3 regions of the Mesorhizobium sp. BHbdii genome follow, and region 3 is predicted to be linked to each of the others. Evidence: predicted binding sites of a transcription regulator. Region 3 holds the regulator's gene; each other region holds the start of a gene.
The links. The regulator PhoB, encoded in region 3, activates phosphate uptake and scavenging genes when phosphate is short. The targets are predictions, from matches to a motif close to TGTCATNNANCTGTCAT.

Region 1 (3,274 bases), on a different contig from region 3:
GTGTTCTGCGTACAGGTCCAGATGCAGTTATCAGGCGTCGTCATCTTCTCGATCGCGTCACTTTGCCTTGCCGGCTGCACATCCACGTCCGGCGTCGACGCGCTGCAAGTCCCGTCCAGCGAGACGACCAGCTCCGTTGTGCGGCCGCCCGCGCCGGTGGCGTCGGTCGGTGCGGCCGATGCCGCACCCGACTTTGCGCAGGAAGAGGCGACGGAGCAGACTGTGGCGATGGCCACTCCAGGCCCTGCCGACAGCATCGAACCACCCGTCGAGCCGATTGCCCTGGTTGCGCCGAAGCGGCTGGCACGGGCAGCATCGATCCTCGCCGAGCCGGTCCAGCGCTACCGTTTTCGTGACGCCAAGCCGATCAATTTCGGCAAGGCCTCGCCCAGACACCTCGCCGTTCACGGCGTCGACGTTTCACGCTGGCAGGGCAACGTGAACTGGGCAAAGCTGCGCGCGCAGGGCGCGAACTTCGCCTACATCAAGGCGACCGATGGCGGCGATCATCTTGATCCGATGTTCATGAAGAACTGGCGCAACGCCGACGCGGCCGGCCTCAAGCGCGGCGCCTACCATTTCTTCTACTGGTGCCGTACGGCAGGCGAGCAGGCCGACTGGTTCATCCGCAACGTGCCGAGGGTCGAGGGCGCCTTGCCGCCGGTGATCGATGTCGAGTGGAACGGCGAATCCAGCTGCAAGCGGCGGCCGTCGCGGCAAAAGGTGCTGGAGAAGATGCAGGTGTTCATGGACAAGCTCGAGCGCCACTACGGCCAGCGGCCCATCATCTACACGGCGCCCGATTTCTACCGCGACAATCTCAGAGGCGCTTTCCCCGACTATCCGTTCTGGCTGCGCGCGGTGGCACAGCACCCGTCAAAGGTCTATCCCGGCCGCAAATGGGTGTTCTGGCAGTATTCCGGCTCCGGCCTGTCGCACGGGGTGAGGGGCCGTATCGACCTCAACGTGTTCCACGGCGACGAGAGAGCCTGGCGGAACTGGGTTGGCGGGCGGCAGATGGTGGCCGAGGCGGAGTAGGGACTTCCTTCCGGGGGAACTTCTTGCTGCTGGCGCCTGCGGGGTGCTGATCGCGGCCGCAGAAAGCCGCCATTTGAAGGCCCGCATGAGATGAATATCGACGGACCTGACCGCCTGTCTCAGAACTGTCATGGATCCGTCATCGCTTTGAAATGTCGTTCCCCCAAAGCAGGTGGCTTCCATTCGAACAGGAGACGCCACCCGTGCCCCGCCATTCCGCGCTTTTCGTCCTGACGGCAGCGCTTGCTGCCTCCGTTTCGCTGCCGGCCCATGCCGACATGATGTTCAACCGGGTCGCGAGCTTCGCCGTCGCCGGAAACCTCCCGGCGGACGTCGAGCAGACCACGCCGACTTCGTCCGAGATCATCACGGCGACCGAAGACGGCATGACGCTGGTCTATTCCGACAGCCCGCTCGGCGCCGTCGGCTTCATCGACATCACCGACCCCAAGGCGCCCAAGGCCGGCGGCATCGTCAAGATCGAGGGCGAGCCGACGTCGGTCGTGGTCATTGGCGGCAAGGTGCTGGCCGGCGTCAACACGTCGAAGAGCAAAGCCAAGCCTTCGGGCAACCTCACCGTCATCGACCTTGCCTCCAAGGCGATCGAAGGCACCTGCGACCTCGGCGGCCAGCCGGACTCGCTGGCGTTCAGCAAGGACGGCAAGTTCCTGGCCATCGCCATCGAGAACGAGCGCGACGAGGAGCTGAACGACGGAGAAATTCCGCAGATGCCGGCGGGCGACCTCAAGATTTTCACGATGACCGACGGCCAGCCTGATTGCGCGACGATGAAGAGCGTCAACCTGGCGGGCATTGCCGAAGTTGCGGCGGAAGATCCGGAGCCGGAATTCGTCGCCTTCAACGAGGTCGGCGAAATAGCGGTCACGCTCCAGGAAAACAACCACGTCGCCATCGTCAACGCCGAAACCGGCGCGATCGTCACGCACTTCTCGGCCGGCTCCGTCACGCTGGACAAGATCGACACCAAGAAGAACGGCGCCTTCTCTTTCGATGGCAAAATGGAAGACGTCGCGCGCGAACCCGACGCCGTGAAATGGCTCGACAATGACCGTCTCGTCGTCGCCAACGAAGGCGACTACAAGGGCGGCTCGCGCGGCTTCACGATCTTCAGCAAGAAGGGCGAGGTTCTCTACGAATCCGGTCCGTCCTTCGAGTACCAGGTCGCGAATGCCGGCCATTATCCCGACGCCCGCAACAAGAAGGGCGTTGAGCCGGAAGGTCTCGATACCGGCGCCTTCGGCGAAGACAGACTGATTTTCGTCGCTTCGGAGCGTGGCTCCGTTGTCGGCGTCTACAAAGACACGGGTGCTGAGCCTCAGTTTGTCCAGATCCTGCCGTCCGGCATCGGTCCGGAAGGCCTGGTCGCGATCCCGTCGCGCAATCTCCTGGTCACCGCCAACGAGGCCGACCTGGTCGAGGACGGGCTCGCCCGCTCGCACGTGATGATCTACGAGCGCTCCGAGGGTCCCGCCACTTACCCGACGATCACGGCAAAGCTCACGGCAGACGGCACGCCGCTCGGCTGGGGTGCGCTTTCGGCGCTCGCGGCCGGCGACACTGCCGGCAGGCTCTTCGCGGCCTCGGACTCGTTCTACGCCAACGCGCCCTCGATCTTCGAGATCGATGCCACGCAGACGCCGGCGCTGATCACCGGCAAGACCATTGTCACGCGTGGCGGCCATCCTGCACAGAAGCTCGACATCGAAGGCATCGTCGCCGATGGTGAAGGCGGCTTCTGGCTGGCCAATGAAGGCGATCCGGCAAAGCTCGTCCCGCACGCCATCCTGCGCGTCGACGACAAGGGCGAGATCAAGCAGGAAATCGGCTTCCCGATGGACCTGCTCGCCCACCAGACCCGCTTCGGTCTCGAAGGCATCACCACCATCGGCGAGGGCGACGACCTGACGCTGGTGATGGCCATGCAGCGTGAATGGGCCGACGATGCGAAGGGCCAGGTCAAGCTTTTGGCCTACAAGCCGAAGGCCAAGGAATGGTCGGCGGTGCGCTATCCGCTCGAAGCGACCGAGGCTGGCTGGATGGGGCTGTCGGAGATCACTGCGCATGACGGCAAGCTCTACATCCTCGAACGCGACAACCAGATCGGCGACCTGGCCAAGGTAAAGCGCGTCTATTCGGTGGCGCTCGACGCTTTCAAACCGGCCAAGCTCGGTGGCGAACTGCCGCTGGTCGAAAAGACGCTGGTGCGCGACATCAT
Region 2 (3,274 bases), on a different contig from region 3:
TGGTATAGCCGAAGCGTGGCAGCGTGGTGCGATAGGCGCGAACCAGGAAGATCGCCTCGATCATGTCGCCGCGCGCCTGAACGATGGCGAGGGCCGCCAGCTCGCGGTCGTAGAGCGAACCTTCGCTCATCACCCGGTCGACGCCGAGCGCCAACTGCTCGACGATCTGGTCGAGGCGCAGCGCCGGCACGGAACGGTCGCCGCGCCGGCGGTCGGCGAGCAGGGAGTGGGCGTTGGCAATGGCCGCTTCGCCGCCTTTTACCGCGACATACATATCACGCCTCCATCGTCTTGATGCGCGTCGTGCGCGGCAGGCAGGCAACGCCGTCGGGTGTGGCAATGATGATGTCGACGCCACGCGGAAAGCGCTGGTTGTTCTGCTTCCATTGCTCGACGAAATGGCGCGGCATCTGCGCCGGCGCGATGGTTGCAGTCATTTCGATGCCGGGACCTTCGAGCAGCAGAGGGGCGCCTGAAACGATATCGCTCACCTGCAGGATCAGCGTCGTGGAGCGGTCGGGATAGTCCTGGGTGCCCTGCGAAAAGCCATCGAGCGACATCATCTCGGCCGGCGTGGCGATCAGCGCGAAATGCGCGTCGGCCGGCGTATTGGCCAGCGGCGCGCCGGTGTGGAAGCCGAGCCAGGATTTCACCGCTGCTGGGGCCTGCAAAACGGGGTCGAGCCAGAGCGGCGTGTCGTTGTCGCACAGCGCCAGCGCGATGGCGCCCGCGGTGGCCGACAGTGGCGCCGCAGGGCGGGCAAAGATCGGCAGGGGCTGCAGGGTGCCCGGCCGCGCCATCGCATCCATCACGGCGCGGAACACCGTCTGGGCGTCGAACACCGGATCGGCAAAGCCGCCCTCGATCGCTTGCGTTGCGATGTCCATCAGTCTTCTCCGCGTACCATGGTGAAGAAATCGACCTTCGTTGCCGCCGTCTCGGCGCGCCGCCGTTCACGTGCGCCGGCCAGTGCGGCCTGCAGCGGCGCAATGAGTTTTGTCTCGACCTCGCGGCGCAGGGCAGGATCCTGCCAGAGCGCGTCGGCGATCGCCGCCAGTTTTGCTTTCTGCTTGTCACGGCCGAGCGCGTAGCAGTGGCCGAGCTGTCCGGATGCGAGCCGGACGGTGGCGCGGGTGACCGTCGCCTCGCCGACATTGAATGGTGCGCCGCCGCCGCCGATGCGGCCCCGCACGGTGACCAGGCCGGTTTCGGGACCGCGCAGGAGTTCTGCTTCCGAAGGCAGGCCGGCTGCGTTCCAAAGCCGGACGATATCGTCGCCGGTCGATTGCGCCAGGGTCGCCATGACGGCCTTGCGCTCAGCCTGATCGCGCGCTTCCTGTCCTCGCATGGCAGCCATTCCTTCTCGTTCCGAATTTGTATAATGATGTAGACAATTATACAAATTATACCTATTCTCTAAAGCGTGTCCATGACGGATGGATGACAGGGCGAAAAAGATCGGGGCAAGAGATGATCGGGCAACAGATTGCCAGCAGCATAGAGCGGCGCAGCGGCGTCTCGCTGTGGCGGCAGATCGCCGACCAGATCCTGCATTCGATCGCTATCGGCGACTTTGCCGAGAATGCCGCGCTGCCACCGGAGATTGCACTGGCGGAGCGTTATGCCGTCAACCGCCATACGGTGCGCAGCGCCATCGCAGCACTGGTGCAGGATGGCGTGCTGAGGGCCGAACAGGGGCGCGGCACTTTCGTGCTTTCGCGCAAGCGGCTGTCCTATCCGATCGGCGCCCGCACCCGTTTTTCAGAGGGCTTGCAAGGGCAGGCGACGGAGCGCCGCAGCGTGCTGCTCGAATCGGCGGTCGAGCCGGCCAGCCGGCGCGTCGCCGAAGGGCTGGGGCTTGCCAAGGGTTCGAATGTCATACGCCTTGAGACGCGCGGCGAAGCCGACGGACAGCCGGTCTCGCGTGCCACCGGCTGGTTCGATGCGAAACGCTTCGAAGGCATTGAGGCCGCTATCGCGGAAACTGGATCGGTGACCGCCTCGCTCCAGCGTTTCGGCATCAGTGACTATCTCAGGCAATCGACAGTGCTGTCGGCGCGCCACGCAGATGCCGCCGATCTCGCCGATCTCGATCTGCAGTCCGGCGCCATCGTGCTGGTCACGGTCGCGGTCAATGTCACGCCGGACGGCCAGCCGATCCAGTTCGCCGAAACGCGCTTTCCGGCTGAGCGCGTCGAGCTCAAATTGTCGGCGCGGTAGGTAGGTGCGCGTCTATCCCGGTCTCATCCGACCTGAATGACCGCCTTGATCAGGCCGGATTTCTCATGCGCCCAGCGGCCGAGGTCGCGCGGTGTGTCGCCAAGCGTCGTGCGATGGGTGACGAGCTTTGCCAGCGGCACCGCGCCGTCGCGGATCGAGGCGGCGACATGGTCGAAGTCGGCGCGCAGCGCGTTGCGGCTGCCGATCAGCGTCATCTCGCGCTTGTGGAATTCGGGGTCGGAAAAGACGATGTCGTCCTTGACGACGCTGACCAGGACCAGCGTCCCACCATGCGCGACATGGGCAAAAGCCGACTGGACTGACTGGGTGTTGCCAGTGGCGTCGAAAACCACGTCAAAGCCTTCGCCGTCAGTCGCCTCCCGCGCCAGATCGGTTGCCGATCCCTTCGAGCCGTCGAGGGTGGCAAAGTCGAGTTCGCTTGCGGCGAAACCCAGCCTCTCGGCACTCATGTCGAGCAGCGTCACGTCGAGACCGGCGATGCGGGCAAACAGCGCCGTGCCGAGCCCGATCGGCCCGGCGCCGATGACCAGCGTGCGCGCGCCGGGCTGCGCCAGCGAGCGCCGAACGGCATGCGCCCCGATCGCCAGGAATTCGACGGCGGCGGCCTCGGCCAGCGACAGGCCGTTGGCCGGGTAGAGATTCTGCGCCGGCACCAGGATCCGTTCGCACATGGCGCCGTCGCGGTGGACGCCGAGCACCTCGATCCTGACGCAGCAATTAGGCTTGCCTTGCCGGCAGGCGATGCATTTGCCGCAAGCGAGATAGGGATTGATGATCACCGGTTCGCCAACGGCCAGATCGACGCCTTCGCCGGCCTCGATCACAGTGCCGGAAACCTCGTGGCCCATGATGCGGGGATAAGCGAGGAACGGATGCTTGCCCTCGAAGATATGATAATCGGTGCCGCAGATGCCGACATGACTAACCCCGACCAGCGCCCAGCCAGAGGGCGGAGTGCCTGGCGCCGGGCGGTCTTCCAGAACAAGCTCACCGGGCGAGCGGCAGACGACGGCTTTCATACTTCAATCCAGTC
Region 3 (3,274 bases):
GTGTTTGTCGGCCTGACGGCTTCCGATTCATGAGCGGCCGCGGCAATAGGGAGGACGCTAAACAATGTCGGTTGGGATCCGCCATGACGATTTGCGCCGGCGCAACCGGGCGATGGTTATTTCGGCCGTACGCCGCGCAGGGCAGCCGTCACGGACCGAGATCGCCGCAACCACCGGCCTCAGCCATTCGACCATATCGGCGATCTCTTCCGACCTGATCCACGAAGGCATCCTGGCCGAGAGCAAGGCGAGTGAGACCGTTTCGCTGAAACGTGGCCGGCCGCAGGTTGGCCTCAGCCTCAATCCGGAAGCCGCTGCGGTATTGGCCGTCGTGTTGTCGCTGAATTCCCTTTCGGTCGCTGTCATCGACTATGCCGGACAAGTGGTCGCCGAGAAACAGCGCCGGCTGGACACGCTGACCATGTCGCGCGACGAGCTGATCGATGAATGTGTCGCCATCGTCCGGCGCCGGCTCGAAGACCCCGACCTCGACGTCCAAAACGTCGCCCGCATCGCGCTGGCGATCCAGGGTATTACCGATTCCCATGCGCGCGCCATGTTGTGGTCGCCGATCACGCCGCAGACGAACATCGCCTTCGCCGACATTCTGGAACGCGAGTTCGGCATCCCGGCCATCATGGAGAACGACTGCAACATGATGGCCGTGGCGCTGCGCTGGCGCGACCCGGATCGCTACCGCGACGATTTCATCGCCATCCTGCTCTCGCATGGCATCGGTATGGGGCTGGTGCTGAAGGGCGAGCTGTTCACCGGCACCCATTCCTCAGGCGGCGAATTCGGCCACATGATTCATCGGCCGGGCGGCGCGCTTTGCCGCTGCGGGCGGCGCGGTTGCGTCGAGGCTTATGCCGGCAATTACGCTATCTGGCGCAACGCAAGGCAATTGAGCGAGAACGCCGAGCCGGTCGCCGATGTCAGCGACGCCGAGATGCGGGCACTGGCGGCCCGGGCGCGCGAGACGGACGGACCGGAGCGCGAAGCCTACCGCAAGGCCGGCGAGGCGCTCGGCTTCGGGCTCGGCAGCCTGTTCGCGCTGATCGATCCGGCGCCGGTCGCCATGGTCGGTCCCAGCGCTGCCGCCTTCGACCTGATCGAGCCGGCCCTGCGCGAGGCCATCGCCCAGACCGCCGGCGGCGAGCATTCGGGTTCGATTTCCTTCGACACCGAGCCGAACGAACTGCCGCTGATCCGAGAAGGCTGCGCCATGCGGGCGCTGAGCTTCGTCGACCAGGAGATCTTCGGGCCGAGCATCCAGGCACGAGCCGGTTCGGTCGGAAAGAACGTGGCTTGAACTCGAAGGCAGGGATCCCCGGATCGCGACTTGGGGTGTGTTGAGATTCAGGTCAGGCCGAGTCGAGAATGGTGGGTTCCGAGAACGGAGCGGAGCGTACTTTTGGGTACGTGAGCACCGGAAGCGCAGGAAGCCGGCGTTCGCAGGCCCGGCACCACCTGAATATCAGCACATCCCTAGTCTTCCCTGATGGCATAGCCCGCGCCGCGGATGGTGCGGATGACATCGGGCATGCGACCATTGTTGACCGCCTTGCGCAACCGGCCGACATGGACGTCCACCGTGCGCTCGTCGATGTAGATCGTCTCGCCCCAGACATTGTCGAGCAACTGGCTGCGCGAGAAGACCCGACCCGGGTGCCGCATCATGAATTCGAGCAGCCGGAATTCGGTCGGCCCGAGCCGGATCTCGCTCTTCTTGCGATAGACCCTGTGCGATTCGCGATCGAGCATGATGTCGCCGACCTTCAGCACGCTGGACAGTACTTCCGGCTTGGCGCGGCGCAGCAGCGCCTTGACCCTGGCCATGAATTCCGGTGTCGAGAACGGCTTGACCAGATAGTCGTCGGCCCCGGTGGAAAGGCCGCGCACCCGGTCGCTCTCCTCGCCGCGCGCGGTCAGCATGATGATCGGCAGCCGCTCGGTTTCGGGACGCACCCGAAGGCGCCGGCAAAGCTCGATGCCCGAAACCGCCGGCACCATCCAGTCGAGCACCAGAAGATCGGGCACATTTTCCTGCAGCCGGATTTCGGCCTCGTCGCCGCGCGTCACCACCTCGACCTGATAGCCTTCGGATTCCAGATTGTAGCGGAGGAGGACGCCCAGCGGCTCTTCATCCTCCACCACCATGATGCGCGGCGCGATCATCGGCCGGTCACTCCTGTCATGTCGCCGGCGCCGACATCGTCGTTTCGTCGAGCTTCGGGCGATCCGCCGGCAATTGCTCCCCGGTCACGACAAAGTAGGCGTTTTCGGCTATGTTGGTGACATGATCGCCGATGCGTTCGAGATTCTTGGCGCAAAACAGAAGATGCGTGCAGGCGGTGATGTTGCGCGGATCCTCCATCATGTAGGTCAGGAGTTCGCGGAAAACCGCGGTGTATTTCACGTCGATCTTCTGGTCGTCGGCGCGCAGTTCTTTCAAAGCGCCGGCATTGCGCGACACATAGTGCTCAACCACCCCGCGGAGCTGCACAAGAACGAGATCCGCCATCGCGTCGATACCGTGCGACAGATTACGCGGCGTGGCGCTCTGCCCGACTGCGCTGACCCGCTTGGCTATGTTTTTGGCCAAATCGCCGATGCGCTCGAGATCACCGGCCATGCGGATTGCGCCGACCACGGCGCGCAGATCTTGCGCCATCGGCTGCCGCTTGGCGATCAGCGTGATCGCGCTATCGTCGAGTTCGCGCTGCCGCGCATCCATGATCGCGTCGTCCGAGACGACACGCTGCGCCATCGCATTGTCTGACGCAAGCAACGCGCGGATCGAGGCTGCGACCATCGCGGCGGCGAGCTCGTCCATGTCGCGGATCAGCCTGTCGATGTGCTCCAGTTCCTCGTCGAAAGATGCGACGGTGTGTTCACCCATGATCCTGTCCTCGTGTTCGAAATTCGCTGCCGGACCGCTCAGCCGAACCGGCCGGTGATGTAGTCCTGGGTGCGCTTGTCGTCGGGATTGGTGAACATCTTGTCGGTTGCGCCCTCCTCGACCAGGTAGCCGAGATGGAACATCGCCGTGCGTTGCGACACGCGCGCTGCCTGCTGCATCGAGTGGGTGACGATGACGATCGTGTAGTTCTGGCGCAGTTCGTCGATTAGTTCCTCGACGCGGGCGGTGGCGATCGGATCCAGCGCCGAACAGGGCTCGTCCATCAGAATCACTTCCGGCGACACGGCGATGGCGCGCGCGATGCACAGGCGCTGCTGCTGTCCGCCGGAGAGACCGGTGCCCGACTCGAGC

Region 1: the regulator PhoB is predicted to act here: its motif matches at 1,165-1,181, upstream of ACWTU8_RS10930 (esterase-like activity of phytase family protein).
Region 2: the regulator PhoB is predicted to act here: its motif matches at 1,430-1,446, upstream of phnF (phosphonate metabolism transcriptional regulator PhnF).

The regions. Positions count from the first base shown of each region.
Region 1 is NZ_JBSPKX010000001.1:2,242,157-2,245,430, reverse strand. Features, by position in the region: gene ACWTU8_RS10935 (glycoside hydrolase family 25 protein) at 22-1,038, shown strand; gene ACWTU8_RS10930 (esterase-like activity of phytase family protein) at 1,242-3,274, shown strand, end outside.
Region 2 is NZ_JBSPKX010000007.1:124,272-127,545, reverse strand. Features, by position in the region: gene ACWTU8_RS27550 (carbon-phosphorus lyase complex subunit PhnI) at 1-274, opposite strand, end outside; gene phnH (phosphonate C-P lyase system protein PhnH) at 276-887, opposite strand; gene phnG (phosphonate C-P lyase system protein PhnG) at 887-1,348, opposite strand; gene phnF (phosphonate metabolism transcriptional regulator PhnF) at 1,471-2,220, shown strand; gene ACWTU8_RS27530 (zinc-binding alcohol dehydrogenase family protein) at 2,244-3,260, opposite strand.
Region 3 is NZ_JBSPKX010000005.1:184,325-187,598, forward strand. Features, by position in the region: gene ACWTU8_RS24365 (ROK family protein) at 65-1,312, shown strand; gene phoB (phosphate regulon transcriptional regulator PhoB) at 1,489-2,178, opposite strand; gene phoU (phosphate signaling complex protein PhoU) at 2,195-2,902, opposite strand; gene pstB (phosphate ABC transporter ATP-binding protein PstB) at 2,941-3,274, opposite strand, start outside.